4 regions of the Kluyvera huaxiensis genome follow, and region 3 is predicted to be linked to each of the others. Evidence: predicted binding sites of a transcription regulator. Region 3 holds the regulator's gene; each other region holds the start of a gene.
The links. Region 3 encodes Fur, which represses iron uptake genes when iron is present. Its sites were predicted from a motif close to ATAATAATGAGAACNACTATCAA; they were not measured.

Region 1 (7,352 bases), on a different contig from region 3:
GCCGCCTGGGTCAGCTCCGGGGAAATCCCAACTGCCATCAGCATCGGAACCATAATTGGCGACAGCAGCGCCCATTTTGCCGACGCGGAGCCAATCAGCAGGTTCACCACCGCGGTCAGTACAATCATGCCGATAATCGTGGCCTGGCCCGGCAGCTCCAGCGCTTTCAGACCGTCAGCCCCCATTAAGGCAAACAGCGTGCCGATGTTGGAGTCGCTAAACGCTTTGATAAACATGGCGCAGAAGAAGGCCATCACCATGTACGACCCCATCTTACTCATGGAATCATTCATTGAGCCAATTACGTCCTTACCGGTTTTAAAGGTGCCGGACGCGAAGCCGTAGACGATACCCGGCAGGATAAAGATCAGGAAAATCAGCGGCACGATGGATTTCATAATCGGTGCGCTGTAGGAAGTTAATGAACCGTCGGTACCGCGCAGCATGGAACCTTCTGGCCAGGCGGCAGCGGCCAGCGCCGCCAGACCCAGCAGCATCACCAGCAAGGCGCGAGTAAAGGCGCGGCTCTCCTGCGGAGTCACGTTGGACATATCTTCATCGTGCTTAAAATCGCCGTCGATGGCCATTTTACTGACGCGTGGCTCGACGATGCGCTCGGTGACCCACCAGCCGACCAGCGTAATGATGATTGATGAGGCGATACCAAAGAACAGGTTGCACAGGGTATTGACGGTATAGCTGCTGTCCAGCAGCTGGGCCGCGGCCTGGGTAAAACCTTGCAGCAGCGCATCGTTACCGGTTGGCACCATGTTGGCGGCAAAACCGCCGGAGACGCCGGAGAACGCAGCCGCAATCCCCACCAGCGGGTGACGTCCAGCGGACATAAAGATAATCGCACCCAGCGGGATGACCAGTACATAGCCCGCATCGGCTGCCACGTGGCTGAACATGGCGACAAAAATCAGCATTGGCGTCAGCAGCTTTTTCGGCGTCACGCGCAGCATCTTTTTCAGCGCCACGTTGATAAAACCGGAGCTTTCAGCCACCCCCACGCCCAGCATTGCCACCAGCACGATGCCCAGCGGCGCAAAGCCGGTGAAGGTGGTGACCATATTCGCCAGCGTATTGGTTAACGCCTCGGCGGAGAGCAGGTTGTTAACTTTGACCGCTTCCTGGGTCATCGGGTTGATGACGTCAAAGGTCATCATCGACAGCACCGCCGATAGCCCCATCACCGCCAGTAAAAAGTAGAAAAAGATAATCGCTGGCTCAGGCAGACGGTTGCCCGCTTTTTCGATGGCGTTCAGGAAGCCGCTCATCAAGCGGCTTTCGCTCACTTCATTCCGTGTCCGTGTTTGCGTATTCATTCGATTCCTTAACTCATAACAATTGTTTCATTGTTTGTGTGAATGTTTCAAACGAATAATAGGGGTAATTGCGGAGGGAAACTATATTTTTATGGCTGATAAAACTGACAGAAACCACATTTATTGATTATTTATTCTGGCAATCAGTTTATAGCTGGTTGTTGGTTCGGTATTTTCGATTTCCGGTCATATTTATGGCTGGGTGTAGAGGGTCAGGATGATATGAGGTTCAATCGCGAACCAACTCAGGCGCGCGGTGAGTGAGAGGGCGGGAACCGCCAGGGTGATACTTTTTTCATCAAGCTGCTGGAAGGTGGCGTCATGAAAATGAGCCAACGTTGGATGGTGTTCCGCTAAGGCTTTATAGAGACTCTCTTTTGCCGAAAAGACGAGCGTCAACGCCAGAGGGAAGGGCTGCGGGCATGCGCGAAGTATGGCCAATTCGCTATCCGTGGCAACCTGATGCGCGAGCGTATCAGCGAGGTGAGGAGTAAAAATCGCTTCGATGTCGATACCGACGGGGGCTGTGGACGCTATTGCCACCGCCGTATTACCACTATGGCTGATGCTGCCGTAAAGCCCTGCGGGCCACAGTGGCTGACGACGCTCGCCAATACCCGGCACGCCTTTTTCACCGAATTCACGCAGCGCATGAACGGCGGCAATGCGTCCGGCGAGATGTTCGGTCTGGCGCTTTTTACCTGATTTTGCCAGTTGGGCGTGATGCGGTAGCCACAGCAGATCGCCTGGGGTAAAGGTGTCGGGCTTAAAATCGATGCGCTGAATGGCGTTGAGGGTGCGGTGATGAGTAAGCATGTGGCTCCTGAAGAACCCTCTCCCGGGCGGGAGAGGGAAATACAGCTTATCAGAAGTGAGTGTTAACGCTCATATACCAGGTACGGCCTGGCTCGTTGTAGGTGTTCGCACCTGCACCGGCCATATAAGCACCCGTTTTGGTATCGCTCACGGTCTGGGCATTACCCTCACGCCACAGACGTTTGTCGAAGACGTTATCCACGCCGCCGGTCAGGCTAAGGTTTTTGTTCACATCCCAGGTCGCGCTCAGACCAACAATGCTGTAAGGGCTTACTTCACTGGTGGACGAACCAGTCACCGGTTTACCTTGGTAATCATATTTCTTCGGCTGCTGTTTGCCGTACCAGGTGAAGGTCGATTGCAGAGAAACATCCTGATGTACCTGCCAGCTCAGCGTTGAGTTCAGCGTGTACTCCGGAATAATCGACAGACGTTCGCCGGTCTCTTTGTTCTTACTCTGCAGCATGTAGGTGATGTTGTTGGTCCAGTTAACGGTCTCGCTAACTGGAATGTTCAGCGTCCCTTCCAGGCCTTCGACTACTGCTTTCGGGATGTTTTCCCACTGATAGATATCAGTTTTGGTTGTACCTTTGGTGATACGGTAGAGCGGCGTTGTGCCCGCTTCGATCTTATTGCGGTAATCATTACGGAACCAGGTCACGCCGGCCAGCCAACCATCACGTTTGAACTCCAGACCAATCTCTTTGTTGATGCTGGTTTCTGCTTTCAGGTCGTCGTTACCCAGCATGTAGCAGCCGATACCACTGGTGGCTCCGGTCGCGAAGCAACCCTGGCCTTTGCTGTACAGGATGTAGTTCGGGTTGGTTTGGTACAGGCTTGGCGCTTTATACGCTCGCGCAATGCCCATTTTCAGCGTGAAATCGTCACCCAGCCCTTGAGACAGGTTCAGAGATGGGCTCCAGTTGTCGCCGACGACGCTGTGGTGATCGAAGCGCAGTGCAGGCGTCAGCATGGTGCTGTCGGTCACTTCCATGTTGTTCTCGGCGAACAGTGAGAAGATCTCTGCCTGAGAATACGGGCTACGGGCATCCGTGCTATAGCCAGGAATGTTGCCGCCCATGAAGGTTTGGGTGTTGGAGCTGGAATCCTTCATACGCTGCTGGTTCCACTCGGTACCCAGCGTCAGGTTCTGATTAACCCACAGCTCAAATGGAATGCTGATTTCGCTGTGTAGCATCACGTCGGCCAGATCGGTATCGCTAAACTGGTCGCTGTTGAACAATCCTTCCAGGCCGCCGGCCAGACCTTCACCCAGACGAGAGTTACGGGTATGTTCGTACTGCGCCCAGTTGCTGGTGGTGATGCCGTTATCCCAGCCGCCGTTCCAGGTCAGCGCATAGTTCTGACGATACATACGGTTGGTTTCTTTACCGTAGTATTTTTTCACCAGACCGCTGCTGGCGTTATCGTTGTTGGTGTTCTGCGTGTCACCCGCATACAGGTTGCCCTGGCGGCTGTAGCCTGCTTCGAACTCCAGCGACTGCATTGGCGCGAAGTCCCAACGCACAAGACCATTAATGTCTTTATTTTCAACACCTTCACGACCGGCTGGCATGGTGTCGGAGTATGCGCCGGTACGTTCAGATTGATGGCCCTGGTTAATATCCCACGCATCGGCCTGAGTTTTATCGAGATTACCGAACAGACGGAAGCTGAAGTCCCCGCCCAGCGGGCCGTTCAGGCTAAAGTTGGTACGTTTGGTCGAACCTTCTTCCTTGTGTTCAGGCGCGTTCAGGTAGGTATTCCATGAACCGTGCCATTCATCGCCACCTTTTTTGGTGATGATGTTGACCACGCCGCCCGCCGCGCCGTTACCGTAACGGGCAGCGGCTGGGCCACGCAGGACTTCAATGCGTTCAATCATTTCCGGCGGCACCCAGCCGGTATCACCGCGGGTATCACGCTCGCCGCGCCAGCCCTGGCGGACGGAGTTACGGCTGGTGACCGGCTTGCCGTCGATCAGAATCAGGGTGTTTTCCGGGCCCATACCGCGAATATCGATCTGGCGGTTGTTACCGCGCTGGCCGCTGGTGGAGTTACCGGTCAGGTTAACGCCCGGCATGGTACGGATGATTTCAGAAACGTCGCGTGCCGGTGGGCGCTTGCGAATTTCATCGGCGGTGATAGTTGAAACGCCCGGTGCCTGCAGGTTCTGCTCGGCGGCGGTGACCACCATGGTTTCCCCGTCAGCGTCTTTGGTGGTGGTCTCAGCAGCAAAAGCCGGAGCCGCGACGCCATAAATACCCAAGTTGACCAGGAAGGCCAGGGATTTGATTTTATTATTCATTGTGTGTCCTGCTTTTCGTCGCCGTATGCTGTGTGTATCCATTCCCAAGGGGGACGCTACGACGTGGTTATATGCATACCCGTCATACTTCACGCTGCAGGTGCGTTGGCTGCGCTCGCTCACCCCCGTCACGGACTTATGTACGTTCCTGGGACTCGCTCTCTTGCCGCCTTCATGCAGCGCGAATTATTTAGGGTATTAAGCATGTGAAAGTTGCGCGTCAATACGCTATTGCAAATGCAAATAGTTATCAATAATATTATCAATAAATTTTCATGTGTAAAAAGAAATTCCACAATAAACATGGGGTTAACGTGGTGGGAAAGTTAGTGACAGGAAGTGACGCATGGTGGGAGATGATAAAAGGCCCTCAATATGAACAGGTTAGCGATGATTTTCAGGTGACTTTCTGGTGGCGCGACCCGGCTGGAAACGAAACCACATCGCCGATTCAGCGGGTCTGGATTTACATCACCGGCGTCACCGACCACCATCACAACTCCGCCCCGCAGACCCTGCAACGTATCCCTCACACCGATGCCTGGTGCTGGACAACGACCCTCCCGCCAACCTGGCGCGGCAGCTACTGCTTTGTTCCTTCCGAGCGCGAAGATGATTTTTCTGCGGAAATTTTTACCGCTGATGAGCCCGACCGCATGCTGCTGCGTGAAGGCTGGCGCAAGCTGTTGCCGTGTGCGATTGCCGATCCTTTGAATTCGCAAAGCTGGAAGGGCGGGCGCGGGCATGCGGTTTCGGCATTTGAACTGCCGCAGGCGCCCGAGCAGCCCGGCTGGTCAACGCCAGCCGCCGAATGGCCTGAACCGCAGTGCATGACCTGGCGCAGCGAACGGCTGGGCAATCAGCGTCGGGTATGGGTATTCAGCACCGGCGAATCGTTTGACGGCGAACGCCCGCTGGCCGTGCTGCTGGACGGTCAATTCTGGGCCGAAAGCATGCCGGTCTGGCCAGCGCTTAGCGCACTGACCGAAACGCAAAAACTCCCTCCGGCGGTCTACCTGCTGATCGATGTTATCGACAACGCTCATCGCAGCCGGGAGCTGCCGTGCAACGCGGATTTCTGGCTGGCGGTACAGCAGGAGCTGCTGCCGCAGGTGCGGGCGATTGCACCGTTTAGCGACCGCGCTGAGCGCACGGTGGTGGCGGGGCAGAGCTTTGGCGGCCTGTCGGCGATGTACGCCGGTCTGCACTGGCCGCAGCGTTTTGGCTGCGTGCTCAGCCAATCGGGATCGTACTGGTGGCCGCATCGCGGTGGGCGACAAACCGGCGAGATTCTGGAACAGCTTCAACGCGGTGAACTCAACCCTCAGGGCCTGCGGATCGTGCTGGAAGCCGGAATTCGCGAGCCTATCATTTTTCACGCCAATCATGCGCTGTTGACGCAATTACAGCGCATGCAGCAGCCCGTTTTCTGGCGTCAGGTTGACGGCGGACATGATGCGCTTTGCTGGCGCGGCGGGCTTACCGCTGGGCTAATGGCGCTCTGGGATACTCAGGCCGCAAAGCAGGATTAACGACAGGAGTTTGGTATGCAAGTCAGTAACCCCTTCGACGTGGCGCAAGGGCAGTTTTATCTTCTGCAAAACCCTAAACAACAGTTCAGTCTCTGGCCACAACAGTGCTTGCTGCCCGCTGGCTGGACGGTGATTTGCGAGCCACAGCCGCTTGAGGCATGCAATGCCTGGCTGTCGGCCAACTGGAACACGCTCCTTCCCGCTAATTTTGCCACCGCCGGAGGCCAGTCATGAGCGCCCGTTTACCGTTAACCGCCGCTCAGCCGGGGATCTGGATGGCGGAAGCCCTCTCCACGCTGCCTAACGCCTGGAGCGTGGCGCACTACGTTGAACTGAAAGGGGATATTGACGGTGAGCTGCTGGCACGCGCCATTGCCGCCGGGATGATGCAGGCCGACACGCTGCGCCTGCGTTTTACTGAGGATAACGGCGACGTCTGGCAGTGGGTGGACGAAGGTGCGGTGATTGCTGAACCGCCGATTTTTGACTTACGCCATCAGGCTGACCCGCAGCAGGCGGCGCTCGCGAAAATGCAGGCCGATCTCGCACAGAACAGCCGCGTAGACAGCGGCAACCCGCTGTTCTGCCACCAGCTTTTCCAGGTGGGAGACAACCACTGGTTCTGGTATCAGCGCTATCATCACCTGCTGGTTGATGGCTTTAGTTTCCCGGCAATCACCCGCCAGATAAGCCTGATTTATCAGGCCTGGCAGCAAGGCGACGCGACGCCAGAATCGGTATTCACGCCGTTCGCCGAGGTGGTGGAGGAGTACCAGCGCTATCGCGATAGCGAGGCCTGCCAGCGCGATAAGGCCTTCTGGGCCGAACAGCGACAAGTGCTGCCTTCTCCGGCCTCTTTATCCCCCGCACCGCTGCCGGGGCGAGCCGAGAGCACGGCAATCTGGCGCCTGAAGCTCACCGCCGACCGCCGGGCATTTTCCCGCTTGAGCGCCGCTGCGCCGCAGTGTCAGCCTGCCGATCTGGCGCTGGCCTTAGCCGCGCTGTGGCTGGGACGTCTGTGCGGGCGCAGCGAATATGCTGCCGGATTTATCTTTATGCGTCGCATGGGTTCCGCCGCGCTTACTGCCACCGGGCCGGTACTGAACGTGCTGCCGCTGGCAGTTACGCTGAACGGCCAGGAGACGTTGGCAGAACTGGCCACGCGCCTTTCCGGTCAACTGAAGAAAATGCGCCGCCATCAGCGTTATGATGCCGAACAAATCGTCCGGGATGCCGGAAAAGCCGCCGGAGACGAGGCGCTATTTGGCCCGGTATTTAACGTTAAAATGTTTGATTATCGCCTTGCTTTCGACGGCGTTGACTTCACTACCCACACGCTGGCTACTGGCCCGGTCAACGATCTGGAAC
Region 2 (7,352 bases), on a different contig from region 3:
CGTTCGCCATCAATCACCGCAATCGCGTCGCTGTCCGCATGGCGGGTCAGCATTTCGGTCAACGGCAGATCCTGCCAGTAGCCTTTTTCGCGATAGCGCGCCGCGAGCGCGTCCGGCCAGCGGGTAAATTCCACGGTCATAATAGAAGTCGGCTCCTAGTGCAGGCCAAATACGTTTAGCATGGTAGAAAGTTTGACGCCGGTTTCGCGCCATTCAGACTCCGGCGATGAAGCAGGGACAATGCCCGCTCCGGCAAACAGGCGCACGCCGTTATCCTTCACCCGCGCGCAGCGGATAGTGACCACCCACTCGCCGTTGCCTTCGCTGTCGCACCAACCCACGATGCCACCGAACAGGTCGCGTTCGAACGGCTCCAGTTCAGCAATCACCTGTTTGGCCACCTGATGCGGAAAACCGCTCAGCGCTGGCGTTGGGTGCAGAAGACAGGCCAGCGACAGCGCGTTTTCTTCAGCTTTGGCCTGGCCTTCTATTGGCGTAGCGAGGTGCCACAGGGTTGGCGTGTTGACCAACTGCGGGGTTTGCGGCAGCGAGAGTTGCAGGCTGCGCGGTGCCAGAGTCTGTTTCATCGACTGGGTCACCAATTCGTGTTCGTGGCGATCTTTTTCCGACGCCAGCAGACGATTTCCCGCTTCACGATCCAACACGTCATCCGGCTGGCGACGAGCGGAACCCGCCAAAGGCAACGAACTGTAATGGTCGCCCTCTTTACGCAGCAGCAGCTCCGGGCTGGCGCCCAACAGCACGCCGCCGTCGGGCAACGGAACGTGGAAGTTAAAGCTCGCCGGGTTCTGCGCCACCAGGCGCTCCAGCAACGCACCGCTGTCTAGATTCTGATCGGCGGTAATATCAATCAGACGCGAGAGCACCACTTTATCGACCTGCGGCGTCGCCGTCAGCGCAGCCGCTTGCGCGACCATATCGAGGAATATCGGGTGCTCGGGGATCTCCTGACGCGCGGTCACGGTCATCGGCTCGCGTGAAACGCTGTAGCGCGACGACTTCTGTTTCGCTGTCCGCGAAAACGTCTCGCAGCGCTCAGGAATAAACAGTGCGGAAGGCTGGCGGGTATCGAATGGGATCGCACCTACCATCACCGGGTTTTCAATCCCGGCAGATTTTGCCGCAGCAAATGCCGACGCTAACCCTTGCTGGAAGGCACTGTCGGACGCGTCGCCCCCTTCCGCCGGGCAGGTAAAACGAGTGAAGCAGCCAGACGTAGTAAAACTGCGAAACGGCGACATAAAGAAAAAGCTGTCGGCCTGGATCGGGGCCTGATGCTGCTGTTGTTGCGTTTCCGCGGCCAGTGACGTTTCCATATCATTCTCCAAAAACGATAAAGATATTACGAATAATTATCATTTATATTTTGGCTCCGTAACCTAAAAGTAAACGCCTCGTATGTCAACAGGACGAAGCAGCATCTTGTGCTTAATAGCATCGTCGTATGCCCGATGTTGTTCTTCAGCATCGTGGGCAGAACGCTTGCATCGGGACGGGACAATAGTTGAAAATGAGAAGCATTAACCAACCATAACCAGGACTTGTCCGTGAACTTCACCGCCCTGTGGCGTACCGCCGCACTCATCGCAGGCTTTAGCGTTTTGGGATTAACCTCAGCACAGGCCGCCGATTGGCCGCGACAGATTACCGACAGCCACGGCGTCCATACGCTGGAGCACAAACCGACCCGCATCGTCTCGACCAGCGTAACCCTCACCGGATCGCTGCTGGCCATTGACGCACCGGTTGTCGCCAGCGGTGCGACCACGCCAAATAACCGCGTCGCCGATGGCCAGGGTTTCCTGCGCCAATGGGGCGATGTGGCTAAAGCGCGCAAGCTGACCCGCTTGTATATCGGTGAGCCAAGTGCCGAAGCCGTCGCCGCGCAAATGCCGGATCTCATTTTGATTAGCGCTACCGGCGGCGACTCGGCGCTGGCGCTGTACGACCAGCTCTCCACCATCGCCCCGACGCTTATCGTCAACTACGACGATAAAAGCTGGCAGGCGCTGCTAACCCAGCTCGGGCAGATGACCGGCCAGGAGAAACAGGCTGCCGATCGTATTGCCGCCTTCGACAAACAGCTCGCGACGGTGAAACAGCAGATTAAACTGCCGCCGCAGCCGGTGAGCGCGCTGGTCTATACTGCCGCCGCCCACAGCGCAAACCTGTGGACCAGCGAATCCGCTCAGGGTCAGTTCCTTAAGCAGCTCGGCTTCACCCAGGCCGCGCTACCGGCTGGCCTGCATGCCAGCCAGAGTCAGGGCAAGCGCCACGACATCATTCAACTTGGCGGTGAAAATCTGGCGACCGGCCTGAACGGTGAAAGCCTGTTCCTGTTTGCTGGCGATCAAAAGGACGTTGACGCGATCTATGCCAACCCGCTGCTGGCCCATCTGCCGGCGGTGAAAAATAAGCACGTTTACGCGCTGGGCACCGAAACGTTCCGTCTGGATTACTACAGCGCCACCCGAGTGCTGGAACGCCTGTCGGCACTGTTTGGCTAACCGATTATCCGGCCTGCGCGACGCTGTAGGCCGGACAAATCCATCGTAATCAGGCTTCTGTCGACGCCGGTATTTCGCGTCTAAACCGGCGAAGCTCACCCAGCACCAACAGCAAAATCCCACCGACAATTGCTAATCCCCAACCGCTGACGCTGGCGGAAGCCACCGGGGTCAGAATCGCCCCCAGCCCGCCCAGCAGCGCCGCACCAATGGCATCGCCGGTGACGTTCTGCGCCGTCCACAGACCGTTAATACGTCCCAGCATCGCTTCGGGCGTCTGGGTCTGAATCAGGGTGTATTGCAGCAGAGAACTGATGGCGCTCAGCCAACCGAACAGCGCCAGACACACCATTGCCAGCGTCCAATGCGGCATCACGGCAAACAGGCCAATAGCAACAAAAGCCCCGACGGTTGCCAGCAGCATAATCCAGCCTGGACGCTCATTTTGCGCCAGCCGCCCGCTGGTCAGTGCGCCAAAGGCTGCCCCTAGCGGAATTGCCGCATACAGCAGGCCAATCTGCGATGCCGATATCTGCCAGCCCTGTGCCAGCGCCGGATAAAGCACGCGTACGGCGCTGGCCATGGTGACCAGCGCGCCCAGCAGCGCAATACCGCCAATCAGCGGGCTACCGAGCAGAAAACGAAAACCGGCCACCAGCGATTTCAACGGATGTTCACGCGGCTGCGGTGGCGGCGGCAGCTGCGGTAAACGTAGCAGGGTCAGGGTAGTGATAAAGGTGCCCAGCGCCGCCAGCAGGTAGTTCCACGACACGCCTCCAGAAGCCAGCAGCAAACCGCCGACCATCGGTGAAATCACCGAGCCCAGGCGCACGGTGAGCATGGTAATTGCTCCGGCCTGCATCAGGTTTTCACGCCCGACCAGCGCCGGCGTTGCCGCCAGCAGCGCGGTCACGCCCAACGAGGCGAAGAAACCGTCCCACAGCCCCAGCAGATAGATAGCCACCAGCGAAGGTTCCGGCAGCAGCGCGTTCAGCCACAGGCCGATAAAACCTACGCCGCAGGTGCCGCGCGCCAACAGAATCAGTTTACGGCGCTCATAGCGGTCGGCCAGCACGCCGCCGACCATCAGGCCGACAAACATTGCGCCACCGGTCAGCGTCACCGATAGCCCAACCTGCCAGGTCGAATGGGTCATCATTTGGATTTGGACCGGCACGGCTACGCCGAGCAGACCCAGTGAAAGAATGGAGATAAAACGGGCGATAAAGACGGCGCGGAAAGCCGGATGCGTTTTGAGCAGGCTCAGATCAAGGAGCCGGGATTGTCGGTTCATTACAAGGCCTTGTATTTTTTTCATACCCTTTCCAGGGGCGCTCATGCTACCATAAACGAATAAGATAGATAACGATAATCACTATCATTATCACATCAGGGATGTCACCATGTCGTTTTCCACTCCCGTGCTGCGTGCCATAACGTTGCCCGGTTTGTTGATACTGCTGTTTCTCGCCGTTACCCTCAGCTTATTAATTGGCGCTAAACCACTACCGATTTCCGTCGTTGTGGATGCTCTCAGCGGCACCTGTCAAAGCGCCGACTGCATTATCGTGCTCGACGCCCGTCTGCCGCGTACGTTGGCCGGACTGCTCGCCGGTGGCGCACTAGGTCTTGCGGGTGCGCTGATGCAAACTCTCACTCGCAATCCCCTTGCCGACCCGGGTATTCTCGGCGTTAACGCTGGCGCGAGCTTTGCCATCGTCCTCGGGGCGGCGCTGCTCGGTATCTCTTCGCCGCAAGAACAGCTGGTGATGGCCTTTTGCGGCGCGTTGGTCGCCTCGCTCATTGTGGCCTTCACCGGCAGCGCAGGCGGCGGCCAGCTCAGCCCGGTACGCTTAACGCTAGCGGGCGTGGCGCTCGCCGCGGTACTGGAAGGTTTCTCCAACGGTATCGCCCTGCTCAACCCCGATGTTTACGATCAGCTGCGTTTCTGGCAGGCCGGTTCTTTGGATATTCGCACCCTGCAAACGCTGAAAACGGTGCTGGTGCCGGTGCTTATTGCCGGTGCCATAGCGCTGATGATGAGCCGCTCGCTCAATAGCCTGAGCCTCGGTACCGACACCGCTACCGCGCTGGGTAGCAAAGTGGCGCGGACGCAAATTACCGGGCTGCTGGTGATTACCATTTTGTGCGCCAGCGCCACGTCGGTGGTGGGGCCTATCGCCTTTATTGGCCTGATGATGCCGCATATCGCCCGCTGGCTGGTCGGCGCGGATCATCGCTGGTCGCTGCCGGTCACTCTGCTCGCCACCCCGTCGTTGTTGCTGTTCGCCGATATTATTGGCCGCCTGCTGGTGCCCGGTGAACTGCGCGTCTCGGTGGTCAGCGCCTTTATTGGCGCGCCGGTGCTGATTTTCCTTGTTCGTCGTAAGGCGAACGGAGGTGTCCGATGACCACACCTTCCCGCCGTTTAATCATTAGCTGTCTACTGCTACTCGCCGCATGCTTGTTGCTCACGCTGTTGAGTCTGCGTAGCGGCGCGGTGACGCTGGAATTGTCACAAATTTTCGCGGCTCTGTTCGGCAATGCACCCCGCGCTATTACCATGGTAGTGACCGAGTGGCGCTTGCCGCGCGTAATGATGGCGCTGCTGATTGGTGCCGCACTCGGTGTGAGTGGCGCTATCTTCCAGTCGTTGATGCGCAACCCGCTGGGGAGCCCGGACGTGATGGGCTTCAACACCGGCGCGTGGAGCGGCGTGCTGGTGGCGATGGTCTTCTTCGGCCAGAGTCTCACCACCATCACGCTGGCCTCAATGGCCGGTGGCATTGTGACCTCGCTGCTGGTGTGGGCGCTGGCATGGCGAAATGGGATCGACACCTTCCGGCTGATTATTATCGGCATTGGTATCCGCGCGATGCTGATGGCTTTCAACACCTGGCTGCTGCTGCGGGCGTCGCTGGAGACCGCGGTTTCCGCCGGTTTGTGGTTTTCCGGCTCGCTCAACGGGCTAACCTGGGCCAAAATCTGGCCCGCCGCACCGCTGATGGTGATTGCGCTGGCGTTCTCGGCGTTACTGGTACGCCGTCTGCGCCTGCTGGAAATGGGCGATGACAGCGCCTGTGCGCTGGGCGTACGCGTAGAATATTCCCGCCTGCTGCTGATGCTTATTGCGGTGGTGTTAACCGCTGCCGCCACCGCGCTGGCCGGGCCGATTTCGTTTATCGCGCTGGTTGCACCGCACATCGCCCATCGTCTTAGCGGCACTGCCCGCTGGGGGCTGACCCAGGCGGCGCTCTGCGGCGCAGTTTTGCTGGCCGCCGCTGATTTCTGCGCCCAGCAGCTGTTCTTGCCTTATCAACTTCCGGTGGGCGTTGTGACCGTCAGCCTTGGCGGTATCTACCTCATCGTGTTGCTTATTCAGGAGTCTCGCAAAAAATGACCGACCATGTAGCCCGTTTGCGCGGCGACCAGTTAACCCTCGCCTACGGTAAAAAAACCATCGCCGAGTCGCTGAACGTCACCATCCCGGATGGTCATTTCACCGCCATTATCGGCCCGAACGGCTGCGGTAAATCGACGCTCTTGCGCACGCTCAGCCGTCTGATGACGCCGACGCAGGGTCACGTCTACCTTGATGGTCAGGAGATCCAGCATTACGCCAGCAAAGAGGTGGCGCGACGGATTGGCCTGCTGGCACAAAACGCCACCACGCCGGGTGATATTTCGGTTCAGGAATTGGTGGCGCGCGGCCGCTACCCGCACCAGCCGCTGTTTAGCCGCTGGCGTCAGGAAGATGAAGACGCGGTGCAAAACGCCATGCAGGCTACCGGGATTGTTAATCTGGCGAGTCAAAGCGTGGACACCCTTTCCGGCGGGCAGCGACAGCGCGCGTGGATTGCGATGGTGCTGGCGCAGGACACGTCGATTATGCTGCTCGACGAGCCAACCACGTGGCTGGATATCAGCCATCAGATTGATCTACTGGAACTATTGAGCGAACTGAACCGCGAGCGCGGCTTTACGCTGGCCGCCGTGCTGCACGATTTAAATCAGGCCTGCCGCTATGCGACCCATTTAATTGCCCTGCGTGACGGGAAAATTGTGGCGGAAGGTGCGCCAAAAGAGATAGTCACCCCGGAGCTTATTGAAGCGGTGTACGGGCTGCGCTGCATGATTATCGATGACCCGGTGGCGCATACGCCGCTGGTGGTGCCGCTGGGAAGGCGCTGAGATTTTATGACCTGCGAACCTGCCCCCTCACCCTAGCCCTCTCCCCACGGGGGAGAGGGAACGGTACGGAGCATATTGTAAAGTTCAGACTCAGCCTGCCCCTTCCACCATCGGGAAAAGGGAACCGTACGGTGCATATTGTAAAGTTCAGACTCAGCCTGCCCCTCCCACCATCGGGGAAAGGGAACGGTACGGTGCAAATTGTAAAGTTCAGACTCAGCCTGCCCCTCCCACCATCGGGGAAAGGGAACCGTACGGTGCAAATTGTAAAGTTCAGACTCAGCCTGCCCCTCCCACCATCGGGGAGAGGGAACGGTACGGTGCCAATTGTTTCTACTCGCTAAAGCTCAGGCTCAGTCTGCCCCCTCTCCCTTTTTAAGGGAGAGGGTTGGGGTGAGGGTTACTGCACGGTACCCTCACCCGCTCACAGCAACGAACCTACCCCAGTATCTCGCGGATCACCGGACCAATCGCTTCAAATGCCGCTGGCGTGATGATGTCTACGTGCGCGCAGTTCTGGCTGTATACCTCCAGTTCTCCCACCCACGGCCCCCAGGCCACCAGCGGATCGGCCTGACGCGTTTTCTCGGCGACAAACAGCGTCGCCTTACCGTCAAACTGTGCGCTATGTGC
Region 3 (7,352 bases):
TCAGCGATTGCCTGAGCAATGGCTAAAATATGCTTTTCGTTGAAGCTGTGACGACCTGCGCTCCCGCGGTGACCGGAAGTCCCGAATTTCACCGCATGTTCCGCATTGCCCACTTCCGGCTGCAGCACGTAGTACTGAGATGTCAGTTGAGCAACGTTGATCAAATCACTTTGCTGTGCAGGCTGACCCGCACGGGTATGGATTGCCATTGCCTGGTCCTTCTTATGCAAGGGTTAGATTGTCAGTATGAGATGGTACCGCAAACCTTTTCAATCAGTTCCACCGGGAACTGCATTGACTGCATGATATGTTCGACCATGCTGCATTTACGGCCTGTATTGGTGTTGGTAATGACCCAGTATGGCGTATCCGGCACCTGTTTAGGTTTCGTCTGGTTACCGTTTTTCAGCAGCGTCTGCTCATCGGCGGCGAAATAGACGCGGGTGCGACCATGGAGCGATTCGGTGGCTTCAGCAAAGGCTTTGTTGTCCAGCGAATAGAGCGTGGTCAGGATCAGCATAAAGCGGTTAACCGCTTTTTTCTGCTCGGCGTATTCGTCGGAGAGCAGCAGTTCACGCATCACGCGAACTTTGTCTTTCGTCGTTTTAACCGTTTTAACTTCAGCAACGGGAGCAGCAGCTGGCGCAGGGGCCGGTTCTGCTTTGACGACCGGCGCTGCGGCAACAGCAGGCTGTGAAGCGGCGGTGAATTTCAGCATACGCCGTAAAATGTCGGACGCGCTCTCACCAATGTGCAGAGTGTGAGCCGCAATATAGCGATAGAGCTCGTCATCAACTTCGATCGTTTTCATCTTAATCCGGTGCAATAATTTTTCTGAATACAATTCATTGGGATTATAAAGTCAAAACCCAACAGCGGGTAGCGCCAAACCAGGAACGCGGCAAAATTCGGATGAGTTCCTTACTTGCCCCTGAGCGTTAGAATGTCCAACATGATACCCTAACCCGACAACGCGAAAAAAAGAACTTTGCTATGAAATTGAATGTCCGAGCGCAATCTGCACAAAACCTGCACAATAATTCCCCCATCGTCCTCGTCCACGGCCTGTTTGGCAGTCTGGACAATCTCGGTATCCTGGCGCGCGACCTGATTGCTGACCACGATATTATCCAGGTTGATATGCGTAACCATGGACTGTCGCCGCGTTCTGAAGAGATGAACTACCCGGCCATGGCCCAGGATCTTCTCGATACGCTCGACGAGCATAATATTGAAACGGCGACGCTTATCGGCCACTCCATGGGCGGTAAAGCGGTGATGGCGCTGACCGCACTGGCACCGGAGCGTATCGACCGTCTGGTTGCGATTGATATTGCGCCGGTGGATTATCATGTTCGCCGTCATGATGAAATTTTTGCTGCGATCAATGCAGTGACCAACGCCGGTGTTGCCACGCGCCAGCAAGCGGCTACCGTCATGCGTGAATTCCTTCATGAAGAAGGGGTCATCCAGTTCCTGCTGAAATCCTTCGTTGACGGCGCCTGGCGCTTCAACGTGCCGGTGCTGTGGGAACAATACCCGCACATTGTTGGCTGGGAAACTATCCCCGCGTGGGATAAGCCTGCCCTGTTTATTCCCGGCGGCAATTCGCCGTACGTTACCGAAGCCTATCGAGACAGCCTTTTAGCCCAGTTCCCGCAGGCCAAAGCGCACGTTATTGCCGGTGCCGGTCACTGGGTGCATGCGGAAAAACCAGACGCTGTACTGCGCGCTATCCGCCGTTACCTCGCAGAGTGATTAAAAATGCATCGACCGCGCGCCAGAATGGCCGCGGTCGTTGGCGTGCGGGTTCCACTGATGTATGATTGCGCGCTGTCTGCGCTGGGCACTGCCCGGTAGCTTGTTTTCCCCGAAGTCACTCAGAATCATGGCAAAAGAACAAACGGACCGTACGACACTAGATTTGTTCGCAAATGAGCGTCGCCCGGGAAGACCAAAAACCAATCCGCTTTCGCGTGACGAACAGCTCCGCATCAATAAGCGCAATCAGCTAAAACGCGACAAGGTTCGCGGGCTTAAGCGTGTCGAACTGAAGCTGAATAACGAAGCCGTTGACGCGCTCAACGAGCTGGCGACTGCCCGTGATATGAGCCGCAGCGAACTCATCGAAGAGATGTTGATGAACCAGCTTGCGCTGCTGCACGGACAGGGGAAAGTCTGAAAAATCCCCCCAAAACACGCTTTCATGTAGCAGAGTGTGCAGTCCGGCACGATTGCTGTTTCCGCACACTGCGCTGTTCTGCTATGATTGCCCTTATCTGTGGGCAATAAGCCACCACCATATCATTAAGTTTCAAGAGGTTATTTTACTCATGGCAATCGTTGGCATCTTCTTCGGTAGCGATACCGGAAACACCGAAAATATCGCAAAAATGATTCAAAAACAGCTTGGTAAAGATGTCGCTGACGTGCATGACATCGCCAAGAGCAGCAAAGAAGATCTGGCTGCGTTCGATATCCTGCTGCTGGGTATCCCAACCTGGTACTACGGTGAAGCACAGTGCGATTGGGATGATTTCTTCCCAACGCTGGAAGAAGTAGATTTCAACGGTAAACTGGTTGCGCTGTTCGGCTGTGGCGACCAGGAAGATTACGCGGAATATTTCTGTGATGCCCTGGGCACCATTCGCGATATTATTGAACCACGTGGCGCAACCATCGTGGGTCACTGGCCAACCGCAGGCTACCATTTTGAAGCGTCTAAGGGACTTGCCGATGACGATCACTTCGTGGGTCTGGCGATTGACGAAGACCGTCAGCCAGAACTGACCGCGGAGCGCGTTGAGAAATGGGTTAAGCAGGTGGCTGAAGAACTGCACCTGGACGAAATCAAAAACGCCTAATCGCAATAATGAGGTGTAATTATCAAATTGCACCTCATTAATAGGTAAAAGCAATTAAAATAATAGCTACAAATTTTTAACTTTTTATCGCATACCTGTACAATATCTTCTGATTTAGCGCAGGTTCATCGCTCAGTTTGTCGGTGAAGCCTCGTTTTTGAAAGCTTAGCTTACCCGGGCCTTGCTGTTTTCATTTTGATAGGGCCATTCTATAATGAGACGCATTAATTCGGGTGCATTCTCTGTGAAACTTTCGCTGATGGAAGTTAATCGTTTAGCAACAGGACAGATTCCGCATGACTGACAATAATACCGCATTAAAGAAGGCTGGCCTGAAAGTCACACTTCCACGGTTAAAGATTCTGGAAGTTCTTCAGGAACCTCATAACCACCATGTCAGCGCGGAAGACTTATACAAACGCCTGATCGACATGGGTGAAGAGATCGGTTTAGCCACGGTTTACCGCGTACTGAACCAGTTTGATGACGCTGGCATTGTGACTCGCCATAATTTTGAAGGCGGCAAATCCGTATTCGAACTGACTCAGCAGCATCACCACGATCACCTGATCTGCCTCGACTGCGGCAAAGTTATCGAGTTCAGCGATGATTCGATTGAAGCGCGCCAGCGTGAAATCGCGACCAAGTACGGGATTCGCTTAACCAACCATAGCCTGTATCTTTACGGTCACTGCGCTGAAGGCGACTGCCGCGAAGATGAACACGCTCACGACGGCATCGAAAAATAACGACCGCCGCTCGTCAAAAAACCAGCCATTGTGTGCTGGTTTTTTTTTGCCTATCGGTCTGGTATCGACATAAAAAAACCGCTGCAAGCAGCGGTTTTCAGTTCTTAACACGACATTATTTTTGTGGCGTATTGTTGCTGCGAATTTCCTGCCAAATCTTATCGCACTTGCTGGCCACGGCCTGGTCGTTACCCGTTTTTCTCGCCAGAATACACTGCTGATAATCCAGCACGCGTACGCTTTCCTGGTTCGCGAACTGCTCGTGCTTCTTATCTTGTTTCAGCACGTTCAATACGCTCTGGCAGGCCTGGATTTTATCCGGATTACCTTCCGCCGTATTGATACAGGCGCTATAGGCATCTTTCAGTTTGGTGTCTTCTTTCGGCGCAGGTGACTGCGCACAAGCGGTAAGGCCGACAGCCATTAAGGCAACAATAATCAATTTTTTCATGCGATGAACCTCTTAGCGGCGGCAGAGGTTTCCCCCTGCCGCGTCATGCATCAGAAAATAGTGAACGGTGCGATAACCATGAATTTCACGTCACGCTCGTCCTGGAAGATGTTGCCGTAACCACCGCCCCAGCTTGGAATGTCGGAGTGGTTGTCATACTGGGTGAAGTGCAGTTTGAACAGAGTCCCTTTCGCGCGGCCATCCTGTACGGTGTAAGCCACATCGAGGCTGTAAGCAGACTCTTTGATTTTGTTGTTTTTGTCGTAGTAAGCATCTGGGTTCATCTGCCAGGTCGATGGCTTAGCATCCCATGCGTAGACGTAAGACGCGCCCACTGCCCAGCCCGGGAGATCCCAGTTTTTCAGGTCATACATCGAACCGAAGAACACCGCTTTTTCGCCGTTGGCGTTGAAGTCAGAGCGGTTATCCCACCAGATATCCAGACGACCGTTGGAGGAAGCGTAGGTTGGCGTCATACGCTGCAGGAAGAAGCCCTGCTGACCTTCAGCTTTAACCCAGGTCCCTTCCAGGCGGAAGTCGAAGACCTCTTTCAGCTTGTAGCCGAAGGTTAACGCTTGCAGCCACGCGGTGCCGTCGTAAATATCGTTCACACCGTGATCGCTCACTTTGTCACGGGTACCGTAGAACTGATAGCTGGTGGTCAGAGGGCCGCCAGGGATATCGAATTTGTAGCTACCTTTGGCGAAGTACTGATCAACATAGCCTTCTGCCTGACCAAATGCCGCTTCCAGCACCAGGTCATTTTTGAAATCGTATTTAGCGCCGATGGAGTGCAGGTAGTCGACCTTGGTCTTCTTATCGTTCTGATAGAAGTTATCCATTTCCAGATGCCAAGGTGCCTTGTACTCATTGGTCCACATGTAGGAGAAGCTCAGTGCACCGTTGTCGCCGTAGTCGAAGTTCGCCCCGGCTTCAGCGCCCTGGTAAGTACCAGGCATAAAGCTCCAGTGTGGTGCCAGCAGAGTTTGACCGGTTGGCTGAATGTAACCGGCACGTGCCCAGGTTGGCCCAAGCTTGAATTTAGCTGCCGCTTTATACAGGCTGATACCAGACTTATCACCGCTGTAATCTTCGCTATAACCTTTGTTTTTTGAAGAGAACGCGATTTCGTTCGGGTGACCACTTTCGCTGCTTTCGTTCATTTCAATCGCGGTAAATGCAGCGATATCAAGACCGAACATATCGGCGGCATAGCCAGACTGGAAGTCGAGATTGGCGTTCCAGGTGGAGTGAGAAAGGTTGGTTTTATATTTATCGTGATCGGTAACATCTTTACGGTCACGCTCACGCTGCCAGTAATAGATGCCGCCAGTTAATGATGAGTCGTCAATGAACCCTTCAGCTTTTGCATCCGGTGCCATTGTAAAGCCCGACAGTGCTGTCACACCGGCGATAGCCAGCGCCAGCGTACTACGTTTGCCACTAAACGTACGCATAGTTAAATCCTCTTTGACTTTTAAAATGCCGCCGCAAAGCAGAGGCAAAAAAATAAAAACTTTAAAAAAAATGAACTTCTGGAAAAAGGTGTTTCGCTACACCGATAGACTATTTTTCGCGACGCGAATTATCAATCCTTTTCCGCAACAAGAGTGCAGGATTATGACAAAGCGCACATATTTGGTTTCAATGTGTAACGGAGTGCGTTATTAACATTTCCCGTCACCAACCCTTATGGGGCCTGGATGAAATGTTAATGAGACCGTTTACATTATGTTTTTCCGGATGAATTACAATCATCATGCAAATGCATTAGAAGTGGCGTGATTGCATTAATTCGCTACGCGAAAATATTATTAGGCGATTCAGGGATAAAAAAAACGCCGCTCAGAGGCGGCGTTTTGGTAGGGCAAATGACCGTTTAGCCAACCCAGGTATCACGTAAACCGACGGTGCGGTTAAATACCAGCTTGTCTGCGGTGCTGTAGCGGCTGTCGAGACAGAAGTAACCCTCACGCTCAAACTGATACGCTTTACCGGCCTCAGCGGCCTGCAGAGATGGCTCACCGTAGCCCTGAGTGATAACCAGTGATTCCGGATTCATCACCGACAGGAAGTCTTCTGCGGCACCTGGATTCGGGACGCTGAACAGGCGATCGTACAGACGGATTTCAATCGGCAACGCGTGTGCAGCGCTGACCCAATGAATTACGCCCTTCACTTTACGGCCATCGGCCGGATCTTTGCTCAGGGTATCCGCATCGTAGGTACAGAAAATCGTGGTGATATTGCCTTCGGCATCTTTCTCCACGCGTTCTGCTTTCACCACGTAGGCGTTACGCAGGCGAACTTCTTTACCCATCACCAGACGCTTGTACTGTTTGTTCGCTTCTTCACGGAAGTCGGCGCGGTCGATCCAGATCTCTGCGCTGAACGGCACTTCACGGCTACCCATTTCCGGTTTGTTCGGATGGTTAGGCATAGAGACCATTTCGCTCTCGCCCTGCGGATAGTTTTCGATGACCAGTTTAACTGGATCGATAACCGCCATCGCGCGTGGTGCGTTTTCGTTCAGATCTTCGCGAATGCAGGATTCCAGAGAAGCCATCTCAATGGTGTTGTCCTGTTTGGTCACGCCGATGCGTTTGCAGAATTCACGAATAGCAGCTGCGGTGTAACCACGACGACGCAGACCGGAAATCGTCGGCATACGTGGGTCATCCCAACCTTCAACGTGCTTCTCAGTCACCAGTTGGTTCAGCTTACGCTTAGACATCACGGTGTATTCCAGATTCAGGCGCGAGAATTCGTACTGGCGCGGGTGAACCGCAATAGTGATGTTGTCGAGAACCCAGTCATACAAGCGACGGTTATCCTGGAACTCAAGAGTACACAGTGAATGCGTAATCCCTTCCAGCGCATCGCTAATGCAGTGGGTGAAGTCGTACATCGGGTAGATGCACCACTTGGTGCCGGTCTGGTGGTGATCGGCAAATTTAATACGATACAGCACCGGATCGCGCATCACGACAAAGGATGATGCCATGTCGATTTTGGCACGCAGACAGGCTTTACCTTCTTCGAAGCCACCGGTACGCATTTTTTCGAACAGCGCCAGGTTCTCTTCTACGCTGCGATCGCGGAACGGGCTATTTTTACCCGGTGCGGTCAGCGAGCCGCGGTATTCGCGGATCTGTTCCGGCGTCAGTTCATCGACGTACGCCAGACCTTTGTTGATAAGTTCTACCGCATAGGCGTGCAGTTGATCGAAATAATCAGAGGAGTAGCGAACGTTGCCTGACCAGTGAAAACCTAACCACTCGACGTCGT
Region 4 (7,352 bases), on a different contig from region 3:
GTCAAGGTCAGATCGCTCACCGACTATTACTATCCTGATAATATTTCTCATCTGTCGGGAGTCGTTATGACCGTACTACACAGCGTGGATTTCTTCTCATCAGGTCAATTGCCCGTTGCTATCGAACCACGACTTCCGCAGGCCGCCTTTCCCGAACATCATCATGATTTCAATGAGATTGTTATTGTTGAACATGGGTCAGGTATTCATGTGTTCAATGGTCAGCCTCATACCATTTGCGGAGGCACGGTTTGCTTTGTCCGTGACTTCGACCGACACCTCTATGAACACACCGATAATTTGTGTCTGACCAACGTGCTGTACCGTGCGCCGGATGCTTTCCAGTTTTTGTCAGGTCTGAACAAATTGCTGCCGCAGGAGCAGGACGGCCACTATCCTTCTCATTGGCGCGTGAACCAGAGTACGTTGCAGCAAGTCAGGTCTATCGTCAGCCAGATGGAAGCGGTGGAGGACGGCACCGATATGATGTCGCTGGCTAACCGTGAGATTCTGTTTATGCAACTGCTGGTCGTGCTACGAAAAGGCAGTCAGGAACAAGGGACCGAGGATAATGATGCCCGCCTTAACCAGCTGATGGCCTGGCTGGAAGAGAATTTTGCGCAAGAGGTATGTTGGGAAGGGCTGGCGGATGATTTTTCGCTCTCTTTACGCACGCTGCACCGGCAGTTGAAGCACTGTACAGGCCTCACGCCACAGCGCTATCTCAACCGTCTGCGCCTGATTAAAGCGCGTCATCTGCTGCGCCATAGCGATGAAAGCGTCACCGATATTGCCTATCGTTGCGGTTTTGGTGACAGCAACCATTTCTCGACGCTGTTCCGCCGGGAATTTAACTGGTCGCCGCGCGATATCCGCCAGGGGCGCGATACGATGCTTCAGTAACGCGAAGGTAATCACCGTTTTTTACCGCAAAACGGCTAATAATAAAAAGTTGTTAGCCGTGAGGTGCCCGCGTGTCAGGCCAGTTAATTCTTCGAAAATCCGACTTTTTCGCCAGCCCGACGCAGGCCGTCGCGGTGGCCGACCGTTACCCGCAGAACGTGTTTGCCGAACACACCCATGATTTCTGCGAGCTGGTGATGGTCTGGCGAGGCAACGGGCTACACATCCTGAACGATCGCCCCTATCGCATCACTCGCGGCGATCTCTTCTACATCCGTGCCGAAGATAAGCACTCCTACGCCTCGGTTAACGATCTGGTTTTACAGAATATTATCTACTGCCCCGAGCGCTTAAAGCTTAACGTTGACTGGGTTTCGCATATTCCAGGGCTGCACGGCTCACATTGGGCACCGCACTGGCGTATCGGTAGCACCGGTATGACCCAGGCGCGGCAGATAATGGCCCAGTTGGAACAGGAGAGTCGTAAAGACGATGCGTTAGCCAACGAGATGTCCGAGCTGCTATTTGCTCAACTGGTGGTCTGCCTTAAACGTTATCGTTACGCGACGGATAACCAGGCGGCGACGCAGAGCGAAGCGCTGCTGGATAAGCTACTGACGGTGCTGGCCGGCAGCCTTAATCGGCCGTTTGCGCTGGATATTTTCTGTGAGCAGCAGGGGTGCAGTGAGCGTACGCTGCGCCAGCAGTTCCGAAGCCAAACGGGGATGACGGTGAACCACTATTTACGTCAGCTGCGGATTTGCCATGCGCAGTACTTGCTGCAACACACCGAAATGCTCATTAGTGAAGTGGCGATGCTGTGCGGATTTGAAGACAGTAACTATTTTTCCGTGGTGTTTAACCGGGAGATTGGCGTTACGCCGGGGCAGTGGCGGCAGCGCAGTCGCGTTGCCGCCTAAGTGACTTAACTTGCCATACCTAAGCCAACAATGTTGGCGGCGATGATAATCACCACACAGCCCAGGCTCAACACGCTGACCGGACGGCTGCCCGCGTTTTTCCACTCTTTCAAGACCAGACCGACTATCCCACCGCAAAGCACGTAGAAGCTCATGTGCAGCATCCAGCTCATGTAGTCATACTGTGCGGGAATGCTGGCGTGGCCCCAGGCGTAGAAGAAGAACTGGAGATACCACATTAATCCGCCCAGGGCGGACAACAGGATATTGCTGACGATAAGCGGTTTTGCCAGCGAGAAGTCTGCTTTAATCGACAAGTTTTTGACTTTTACCAGACGAACAAAGCAGTACCCGAGATTGACCAGCGCGCCACCGCCCATGATCACCACGTAGCTAGGTAAGGCGACATACAGGGGGTCAACGCCTAATGCGGCCGCAGCCTCATGCATCGGTTTTGCGGCACTCATCGCAAAGGACATCCCGGCAGAGAAGATGCCGCACATGACGGCCAGCACCAGCCCTTTCTTGAGATTAAACTCTTCCGCTTTGATCCCCATATTGCGTTCTTTAAGCTGACCGGCCCGAGTCACAATGCCTACGCCGATGACGGCAACCATCACGCCAAGCAGCGTCATCTGGCCGCCTTTCGTGTGGATGAGTACGCCAAACTGGCCGTTAATAATGGGGGTGAGTAGCGTACCGACAATCAGCGTAATACCGATCGCGATGCCTATCCCCATCGACATGCCGAGATAGCGCATGGTCAGGCCATAGTTGATGTTACCAATCCCCCACATGGCGCCGAATAAGAACACCGGCAGGAGCGTTGAAGCGCTAAAAGAGTGGTAGTAAGCCCAAAAATCGGGAAGCAGTAAGGCACTGATTGTCCAGGGAAGCAGAATCCAGGAGACAATCCCGCCGATAGACCACATGGTTTCCCATGACCAACGCTGAACTTTCTTGAACGGGGCATAGAAACAGGCTGCACTGGCTGCACCTATCAAATGCCAAAAAATACCCATCGTAATTGCATGGTTCATTACTTTTATCCTCATCCGTTTTTTATCGTACGAATCGTCGTCCAACGTGATGAGTGTAAAAATTAGTCAATTTTTTGACCTTTCGGTCGTTGCCATTCATGAGTAAATACTGGCAGTGAACGGTGCAATAGGCTGTTCTTCCTCACAAAATGCTAACCATAACTCGCGGTTATATCCTTATAAAAACTACGGCATTGATAATCATTTTCAATATCATTTAATTAACTATAATGAACCAACTGATTACGCGGCGTTTACAGGTTTGCCGCCCGACAATAATGGAGATGATTATGAGCTATACCCTGCCATCACTGCCTTATGCGTACGATGCCCTGGAACCGCACTTCGACAAACAGACGATGGAAATCCATCACAGCAAGCACCACCAGGCTTACGTCAACAACGCTAACGCAGCGCTGGAGAGCCTGCCGGAGTTCGCTTCCCTGTCTGCGGAAGAACTGATCGCGAAACTGGATCAACTGCCGGCTGATAAGAAAACCGTTCTGCGTAACAACGCAGGTGGCCATGCTAACCACAGCTTCTTCTGGAAAGGCCTGAAAAAAGGCACCACCCTGCAGGGCGATCTGCTGGCAGCTATCGAGCGTGACTTCGGTTCCGTTGATAACTTCAAAGCTGAATTCGAAAAAGCAGCGGCGACCCGTTTCGGCTCTGGCTGGGCGTGGCTGGTGCTGAAAGGCGACAAACTGGCTGTGGTTTCTACCGCGAACCAGGATTCCCCGCTGATGGGTGAAGCTGTTTCTGGCGCGTCCGGTTTCCCAATTGTGGGCCTGGATGTGTGGGAACACGCTTACTACCTGAAATTCCAGAACCGTCGTCCGGACTACATCAAAGAGTTCTGGAACGTGGTGAACTGGGATGAAGCCGCGGCACGTTTCGCAGCTAAAAAATAATTTGCATTGCCGGTCTGTAGAAGCGAGTCTGATGACTCGCTTTTTTTGTATCCGCGTAAGGAGCAGCAGATGCATTATCCGGTTGACGTGTTCATTGGCAAAATCCGCGATTACGACGGTAGCCGCCCAAGTGCTATCGCTAAAGTGCAGATAGACGGCGAGCTGGAGCTCACCGATTTAGGACTGCTGGGCGATGAACAGGCGGAAAAAAAAATTCACGGCGGCCCTGACCGCGCCTTATGCCACTATCCTCGCGAGCATTACGCCGAATGGGCACGAGACTTCCCTGAACAGGCCTCTTTATTTTACGCCCCGGCATTTGGGGAAAACTTGTCGACGGAAGGTATGACCGAACACAACGTGTTTATCGGCGATATTTATCGCTGGGGTGAAACGTTAATCCAGGTCACTCAGCCGCGCTCTCCGTGCTTTAAGCTCAATTATCACTTTGCCATCAGCGACATGGCCTCGGTAATGCAAAACAGCGGCAAAACGGGCTGGCTGTATCGGGTGATTGCAGCGGGTAAGGTATCCAGCGATGCACCTCTGGAACTGGTATCGCGGCTGAGCGATGTGTCGGTGCATGAGGCGGGCGTTATCGCCTGGTCTATGCCGTTTGATGACGAGCAGTACCATCGGCTGCTGGCTGCCGCCGGGCTGTCGGTGAGCTGGAGCAGAACGATGCAAAAGCGCCGCTTAAGCGGCAAGATTGAAGATAATTCCCGAAGATTGTGGGGTAAATAGTCGGGGATAGCTCAGCGCTTATTCCGGCTGAAGACAACGCTAAAAAAATCGGCCTGCGCAAGCAGGCCGATATTGTTTTTAGGTTCGCTTATACAGCGGTAGCCAGAGCGTTAATCGCAAACCACCCAGCGGGCTGTCGTCGGCTTTGACCCAACCACGGTGCTGCTGAATGGCGCTTTCAACAATTGCCAGGCCAAGCCCTGTGCCGCCAGACTCGCGGTCGCGTGCCTCATCGGTACGGTAGAACGGACGGAAAATCTGCTCTCTGTCGTCCGGGCTAACGCCTGGGCCGTCATCATCGACATGGACGGTGATACCGTCTTTATCGACCGAGAAGCTCACCGCAATTTTGGTATGCGAATAACGCAGCGCATTGCGGACGATGTTCTCCAGCGCGCTTTCCAGCGCATTCGGGTTGCCGTACAGCGGCCATGGCCCTGGTGGATAATCGACGCTAAATGATTTACCCATCTGCTCCGCTTCAAACGCGGCGTTGTCCAGCACTTCGCCCCACAGCTGATTGGCTTTTAGCGTCTCGCTCAGTAGCGCATTCTTCTGCTGATTGCGCGACATGACCAGCATGTCATTAATCATGCTGTCGAGGCGCTGTGCTTCCGTCTCGATACGCTCCAGCTCCTTGCTTTCACCACTACGGCGACGCAGCAGGGCGGTGCCCAACTGCAGGCGCGTCAGCGGTGTACGCAGCTCGTGAGAGATATCGGAGAGCAGACGCTGCTGTGCGGTCATCATTTGCTCCAGCGCCATCACCATCTGGTTAAAGCTCGCGCCCGCCGCTAAAAACTCCTGCGGCCCGGCTTCCAGCTCCGGATGCTGACGCAGGTTGCCCTGGGCCACTTCATCGGCGGCGTTTTTCAGCTTACGCGCCGGTTTCGCCAGACTCCACGCCAGCCATAGCAATAGCGGCGCGCTGACCAGCATCGTGACAATCAGCAATAACAGCGGCCTGTCGAACAACAGGTTGATAAAATCGGACTGCGAGCTGCTGGCTGGGCGAATCAGGTATAACTGGTAGTTATCTTCACCGTCGCGGATAGAAAATGGCCCGACCAACTCTACGCGGCCGTATTTTTTCTTCTGCGGATGATCGGAATTGTCAGATTGGCCGATAAAGTTACGGATAATCTGCATCTCGTTGCGTTCAGCGCCGATCACGCGGCCTTCACTGGTGACCAGCAGCAGACGCTGGCCCGGCGGGGCCCATTTATCAATTGCGCGGAACAGCCGACGCCACCACATCAAATCATTGGGGGGATCGTTCGCCAGCTCTTCTTCAACGTGCTGCTCGATCATCAGACCCTGGCGCTGCTCGCTATCCAGCAGCTCCGTCATCTGGCGTGAATCAAGTTTTGGCAACATTAAAACCAGCATCAACACCAGCGCTAGCGTGAGCCAGAAGATGGCGAAGATGCGTGCGGTTAAACTTCCAATCATGAAGCGGAGACCATCAGGTAGCCACGACCACGCAGGGTTTTAAACCATGGATGACCGTCTTTACGCTCCGGCAGCTTCCGGCGCAGGTTGGAAATGTGCATATCAATGGCGCGGTCGAACGGTGTTAAGCGTTTACCTAGCACTTCCTGACTTAAGTGTTCGCGAGAAACCACCTGGCCCAGGTGCTGTGCGAGCAGATAAAGCAGGGTAAATTCGGTACCGGTCAACTCCAGCGTCTGGCCATCAAAGCTGGCTTCCTGGCGGCCTGGGTTCAGGCTCAGGGAATCCACTTCGACGGTTGGCGAACTGGTATCGCTATTTTGCTGCTGTTCGCTCCAGTGTGAACGGCGCAAAATAGCGCGAATACGCGCGACCAGCTCGCGATCGTTAAATGGCTTAGGCAAATAGTCATCTGCGCCCAGTTCGAGGCCCAGAACGCGATCCAGCTCGCTTCCGCGTGCGGTCAACATAATGACGGGTGTCTGGTGTGTCTGTCGCAATTCTTTAAGCGTGTCGATACCGTTCTTTTTCGGCATCATCACGTCGAGTAAAAGTAGGTCGATGCTGTCATCAATCAGCGCTAACGCTTGTTCGCCGTCGTGGGCGACAAGAACGTTAAAGCCTTCCATATCAAGGAGTTCCTTGAGCAGCGAAGTCAATTCCCGGTCATCATCAACTAACAAAATTTTATTCATATTTTAATCCCTCCGAGGCAGAAATTACGTCATCAGGGCTTGCTAATCCATGACTTTACGTTGTTTTACACCCCCTGACGCATGTTTGCAGCCTGAATCGTAAACTGTCTCTCGTTGATTCGCGACACAATAGTTTTTGGGAGCATGTGATGCGCAATGTTATCGCTGCCGTCATGGCCTCAACGCTGGCATTCAGTGCACTAAGCCAGGCAGATGAAGTCGTCACCAGCGTTAACTGGCACCCGGCGGAAGCTAACCCGCTAAGTAGTGGCCAGGGCCATATGTTCGACGGTATTAGTTTAACCGAACATCAGCGCCAACAAATGCGCGATCTGATGCACCGGGCACGACACGAACGTCCACCCGTTAATGTTAGCGAAATGGAGACAATGCATCGCCTTGTCACCGCAGAAAAATTTGATGAAGCCGCTGTGCGAACTCAAGCCGAAAAAATGGCTGAGGAGCAGGTGGACCGCCAGGTTGAACTGGCGAAGGTTCGCAACCAGATGTATCGCTTGCTTACACCTGAGCAGCAAGCGGCTTTAAACGAGAAGCACCAGCAGCGCATGGAGCAGCTGCGTGATGTTGCACGGATGCAACAAGGTTCGAGTAAGACCCTGTTTAGTAGCAATACCCGTAGCAACCAGTAACAACCCTGTTTTTCCTTGCCATAGACACCATCCCTGT

Region 1: a site for Fur is predicted at 4,690-4,712, ahead of fes (enterochelin esterase). Genes of this name have one in related genera too.
Region 2: a site for Fur is predicted at 3,894-3,916, ahead of fepD (Fe(3+)-siderophore ABC transporter permease). Genes of this name have one in related genera too.
Region 4: a site for Fur is predicted at 3,058-3,080, ahead of sodA (superoxide dismutase [Mn]). Genes of this name have one in related genera too.

What each region holds. Positions count from the first base shown of each region.
Region 1 covers NZ_JBEFLV010000014.1:20,163-27,514, reverse strand. Annotated here, with positions in the region: gene ABOC97_RS15055 (AbgT family transporter) at 1-1,328, opposite strand, end outside; gene entD (enterobactin synthase subunit EntD) at 1,521-2,144, opposite strand; gene ABOC97_RS15045 (TonB-dependent siderophore receptor) at 2,194-4,452, opposite strand; gene fes (enterochelin esterase) at 4,728-5,984, shown strand; gene ABOC97_RS15035 (MbtH family protein) at 6,000-6,218, shown strand; gene entF (enterobactin non-ribosomal peptide synthetase EntF) at 6,215-7,352, shown strand, end outside.
Region 2 covers NZ_JBEFLV010000014.1:10,280-17,631, forward strand. Annotated here, with positions in the region: gene entE ((2,3-dihydroxybenzoyl)adenylate synthase EntE) at 1-140, opposite strand, end outside; gene entC (isochorismate synthase EntC) at 156-1,337, opposite strand; gene fepB (Fe2+-enterobactin ABC transporter substrate-binding protein) at 1,569-2,528, shown strand; gene entS (enterobactin transporter EntS) at 2,578-3,822, opposite strand; gene fepD (Fe(3+)-siderophore ABC transporter permease) at 3,932-4,939, shown strand; gene fepG (iron-enterobactin ABC transporter permease) at 4,936-5,928, shown strand; gene fepC (iron-enterobactin ABC transporter ATP-binding protein) at 5,925-6,719, shown strand; gene entF (enterobactin non-ribosomal peptide synthetase EntF) at 7,158-7,352, opposite strand, start outside.
Region 3 covers NZ_JBEFLV010000003.1:44,427-51,778, reverse strand. Annotated here, with positions in the region: gene pgm (phosphoglucomutase (alpha-D-glucose-1,6-bisphosphate-dependent)) at 1-209, opposite strand, end outside; gene seqA (replication initiation negative regulator SeqA) at 242-811, opposite strand; gene ybfF (esterase) at 994-1,758, shown strand; gene ybfE (LexA regulated protein) at 1,889-2,182, shown strand; gene fldA (flavodoxin FldA) at 2,334-2,864, shown strand; gene fur (ferric iron uptake transcriptional regulator) at 3,161-3,613, shown strand; gene ABOC97_RS04190 (ChiQ/YbfN family lipoprotein) at 3,729-4,064, opposite strand; gene chiP (chitoporin ChiP) at 4,115-5,521, opposite strand; gene glnS (glutamine--tRNA ligase) at 5,944-7,352, opposite strand, start outside.
Region 4 covers NZ_JBEFLV010000016.1:62,005-69,356, forward strand. Annotated here, with positions in the region: gene rhaS (HTH-type transcriptional activator RhaS) at 67-903, shown strand; gene rhaR (HTH-type transcriptional activator RhaR) at 975-1,823, shown strand; gene rhaT (L-rhamnose/proton symporter RhaT) at 1,829-2,863, opposite strand; gene sodA (superoxide dismutase [Mn]) at 3,154-3,774, shown strand; gene yiiM (6-hydroxyaminopurine reductase) at 3,781-4,518, shown strand; gene cpxA (envelope stress sensor histidine kinase CpxA) at 4,597-5,970, opposite strand; gene cpxR (envelope stress response regulator transcription factor CpxR) at 5,967-6,665, opposite strand; gene cpxP (cell-envelope stress modulator CpxP) at 6,815-7,315, shown strand.